One region of the Streptomyces johnsoniae genome, then DNA from elsewhere that is predicted to be linked to it. Evidence: riboswitches for the same ligand, from Rfam matches in the RefSeq annotation. Region 1 holds a riboswitch; the other holds the start of a gene.
The links. Region 1 has a riboswitch for cobalamin ahead of RM779_RS17030 (VWA domain-containing protein). Riboswitches for the same ligand answer to the same signal wherever they lie in the genome.
Positions count from the first base shown of each region.

Region 2: another riboswitch for cobalamin. It lies ahead of metE (5-methyltetrahydropteroyltriglutamate--homocysteine S-methyltransferase); the one in region 1 lies ahead of RM779_RS17030 (VWA domain-containing protein).

Region 1 is NZ_JAVREV010000008.1:352,097-354,291, forward strand. It holds gene RM779_RS17030 (VWA domain-containing protein) at 1-992, opposite strand, end outside; cobalamin riboswitch at 1,053-1,204, opposite strand; gene cbiE (precorrin-6y C5,15-methyltransferase (decarboxylating) subunit CbiE) at 1,238-2,195, shown strand, end outside.
Region 2 is NZ_JAVREV010000015.1:213,189-215,383, forward strand. It holds gene RM779_RS25070 (enoyl-CoA hydratase/isomerase family protein) at 1-487, opposite strand, end outside; cobalamin riboswitch at 605-789, shown strand; gene metE (5-methyltetrahydropteroyltriglutamate--homocysteine S-methyltransferase) at 962-2,195, shown strand, end outside.

The DNA.
Region 1 (2,195 bases):
CCGGGGGCGTCGAACGGCTTGCGGCGCCGGCGGTGCGGCAGCGTGAGGATCGCGGCCCGGCGGATGTCCGCGCGGGTCACCTCGTCGCGGCCCTCCCACGCGGCGTGGGCGACGGCGGCGCGGGCGGTGACGATGTCGGCCCGCAGCCCGTCGACCTCGAAGGCGGCGCACACCTCGGCGATCTTGAGCAGCGCAGGCTCGCCCAGGCGTACCTTCCCGACCCGTTCGCGCGCCGCCGCGATCCGCGTCGTGAGCGCGGCATCGGCCGCCCGGTAGCGCTCGGCGAACGTGCGGGGCTCGGTGTCGTAGGCGATCCGCCGCCTGACCACCTCGGCGCGCAGGCGCGGGTCCCGCGGGGCGGCGACCTCGACGGTCAGCCCGAACCGGTCGAGCAACTGCGGCCGCAGCTCGCCTTCTTCCGGGTTCATCGTGCCGATGAGCACGAACCGGGCGGCGTGCTCGACGGAGACGCCGTCCCGTTCGACGGTGGCGCGGCCCATCGCGGCGGCGTCCAGCAGCAGGTCGACGAGGTGGTCGTGGAGCAGGTTGACCTCGTCGACGTAGAGGATGCCGCGGTGGGCGCGGGCGAGCAGGCCGGGCTCGTACTCGACCTTGCCGTGCGCCAGCGCGCGTTCCAGGTGCAGCGAGCCGAGGACGCGGTCCTCGGTGGCGCCGACCGGCAGTTCGACGAGGCGGACGGGCCGCGTCTCGGTGGCGGCGTCCGCAGGGAAAGGGCCGTCGGGCGAGGCGGCCCCCGGGTCGTTCGGGTCGGTGGCGAAGCGGTCGCCCGCCACGACGTCGATGGGCGGCAGCACGGCCGCGAGCGCGCGCACCGCGGTCGACTTGGCGGTGCCCTTCTCGCCCCGGACGAGAACGCCGCCTATCTCGGGGGCGACGGTGGTGAGGATCAGCGCGAGACCCATGTCGTCGAGTCCGTCGGGGTGCTCGGTGTCGCAGCCGAGAACTGCGGAAAAGGGGTACTGCGCCGGCATGTGAGGCTCCCGCTCGCTTCGCCATCCTCTGGGTCCTGTCCAGACCCAAGTGCTCGGGCGCGAGGCCGGTCTTCGGACTTGCCGGGTCCCTGCTCGTCGTGAGCGGGCTCGGTTCACCGCAGCGGGCCTGTGCCGGAGTCTCACCGGCTTCCCAGATTCTCCCCACCGGCCTTCCCCACCGTTTCCGATGGCTGGGCCACTGGGGCACCTCGTGCCTTCCGGCGTTCACGATAGCGTCTCGTTCCATGGTGAACGCCACGGGAGTCCCCGCGGACCCCGCGCTCAGGCCGCGGATCACGGTGGTCGGCATCGGCGCGGACGGCTGGGACGGGCTGCCCGAACGGCTGCGGGGCGTCGTGCGCGGCGCCGGCGTCGTCCTGGGCGGCAGCAGGCATCTGGGCCTGGTGCCGCCCGTGGCGGGGCAGCGGCGCGAGACCTGGCCCTCGCCGCTGCGGGCGGGACTGCCGGCCCTGCTCGACTCGCTCGGCACCGCGCCGGTGGTCGCCCTCGCCTCCGGGGACCCGATGGTGTCCGGCATCGGCACGACCCTGGTGGAGGTGCTGGGCGCCGGGGCGGTCCTGATCGAGCCCGCGGTCTCGTCCGTGGCCCTGGCGCGGGCCCGGATGGGCTGGTCGGCCGAGAGCAGCGAGGTCGTCACGGTCGTCGGCCGCGACGCGCACCTGCTGCTGCGTTCGCTCGCGCCGGGCCACCGCGTCCTGGTCCTCTCCGCCGACCGGTCCGCCCCCGGCGTGGTGGCGGGTCTCCTGGCCGGCGCCGGGTACGGCGAGAGCACGGTGACGGTCCTCGGCGACCTCGGCGCGGCCACGGAGTCGCGCACGGCGGCGACGGCGAACGGCTGGCTCGCCGACCCGCCGTCCGGCGTACCGGCGTTGCACGTGCTCGCCCTCGACCTGCGCGGCCCCGGCGTCAGCTGGGCCACCGGGCTGCCGGACGAGGCGTACGAGCACGACGGTCAGCTCACCCGGCGCGACCTGCGCGCGGCCGCGCTCGCGCGGCTCGCACCGGCGCCGGGGGCGCACCTGTGGGACGTGGGCGCGGGGGCCGGTTCTGTCGGCATCGAATGGCTGCGCACCCATCCCACCTGCCGGGCGACCGCGGTCGAGACGCGCGGCGAACGGGCGGCGCGGGTCCGGCGGAACGCGGCGCGGCTCGGCGTTCCCACGCTCACCGTGGTCGAGGGCA
Region 2 (2,195 bases), on a different contig from region 1:
CGAGCCGGCCGGGGGCGCGGGCCAGCAGGTGCAGGCCGCCGATGTCGGGTGCGAAGCCGATGCCCGTCTCGGGCATCGCGACGCGCGAGCGTTCGGTGACGACCCGCACGCTGCCGTGCGCGGAGATGCCGACGCCCCCGCCCATGACAATTCCGTCCATCAGGGCCACATACGGCTTGGGGTAGCGCGCGATGCGTGCGTTGAGGCGGTACTCGTCGCGCCAGAACGCCCGCGTGGGCCCGTTGTCGCCGGCCAGCGCGTTGCGGTGGATGGCGCGGATGTCGCCGCCGGCGCACAGCCCGCGTGGGCCCGCGCCTTCGATGACGACGGTGTGGACCGCGGGGTCTTCCGCCCAGGCGGTCAGCGCCCGGTCCAGGTGCTGGACCATGGGGTGGGTGAGTGCGTTGAGGGCCTCGGGCCGGTTCAGGGTGAGGCGGGCCGCGCGGCCCTCGGTGTGCAGCAGGACGGGGGCTTCTGCGGCCATCATGCGGTCCATGGTGTCGTGCGTTCCCCTCGGTCTCCGGTCGGGGTCTCGGACGATCTTCTCAATTCGCGGGCGCGGCCCCCGCGCCGGGGGCTGCGCGCGTTAGGCTGGCGGCGCAGCTGGTTCGCCCTGCCCGCCAGGCAGACGCGTCGCAAGAGGGAACCCGGTGGGAATCCGGGACTGCCCCGCAGCGGTGAGCGGGAACGACCGCCGTCTTGATGCACTGGGTCCGGCCGGGCCTGGGAAGCGACGGCCACTAGGTCTCTGCCTCTGGCAGAGGTGCCCGCGAGTCCGAAGACCTGCCACTGCCCGCGCGGGACCGATTCCGCGCGGTGATCGCGGTGACCTTCGAGGGCGGGTCGGCCTGGGCGAGCGCGGCGCGGCAACCACCGTGCGGCCGCCGCCCGTTCGCCATCCCTTCGCAGCCCTCGTCCGTCCCGGCGGTCAGCAGGAGACATGCTCGCGAAGGAGAGTTTCTTGACCACCAAGTCCGCAGCCGCGGCAGCACGGGCCACCGTGTACGGCTATCCCCGGCAGGGCAGCAACCGCGAACTGAAGAAGGCGACCGAGGGCTACTGGCAGGGCCGGGTCGCCGTGGAAGACCTGCGCGGCACCGCCGCCCGGCTGCGCCGCGCCACCTGGGAGCAGCTGTCGGAGGCGGGGATCGACGAGGTTCCCACCGGCCACTTCTCGCTGTACGACCACGTCCTGGACACCTCGGTGATGGTCGGCGCCATCCCGGACCGGCACCGCGCGGCCGTGGCCGCGAGCGCCCTCGACGGCTACTTCGCCATGGCCCGCGGCACGCAGGACGTCGCGCCGCTTGAGATGACGAAGTGGTTCGACACCAACTACCACTACCTCGTGCCGGAGCTGGGCCCCGACACGTCCTTCGCCGCGGACCCCGCCAAGCAGCTCGCCGAGCTGAAGGAGGCCATCGCGCTCGGCCTGACCGCCCGGCCCGTGCTGCTCGGCCCGGTCAGCTACCTGCTGCTGGCCAAGCCCGCCCCCGGCGTCGCGGGCGACTTCCCGCCCCTGGCCCTGCTGGAGCGGCTGCTGCCGGTGTACGCGGAGGTGCTGGCCGATCTGCGCGCGGCGGGCGCCCGCTGGGTGCAGCTGGACGAGCCCGCGCTCGTGCAGGACCGCAGCCCGTCCGAACTCGCCGCCGCCGCCCGCGCCTACGGCGAGCTGGGCGCGCTCGGCGACCGGCCGAAGATCCTGGTCGCCTCCTACTTCGACCGGCTGGGCCCGGCGCTGCCGCTCCTCGCCAAGACGCCGGTCGACGGGCTCGCGCTGGACTTCACCGGCAGGGCCGCCGCCAACCTCGGCGATCTGGCCGCCGCCGGCGGGCTGCCGGGCAAGCGCCTGGTCGCGGGCGTCGTCGACGGCCGCAACGTGTGGATCAACGATCTCGAACGCTCCCTGGCCACGCTGGCCACGCTCCTCGGCCTGGCCGACGGCGTAGACGTCGCCGCCTCCTGCTCCCTGCTGCACGTTCCGCTCGACACGTCGGCGGAACGCGACCTCGACCCGCAGATCGCCCGCTGGCTGTCCTTCGCCCGGCAGAAGGTCACCGAAGTCGTCACCCTGGCCCGCGGGCTCAACGGGGACAGCGTCGCCATCGGCGCCCAACTCGCCGCCAACCGCGCGGACCTGGCCTCCCGCACCGCCTCACCCCTCACCCGCGACCCGGCGGTCCGCGCCCGGGGCG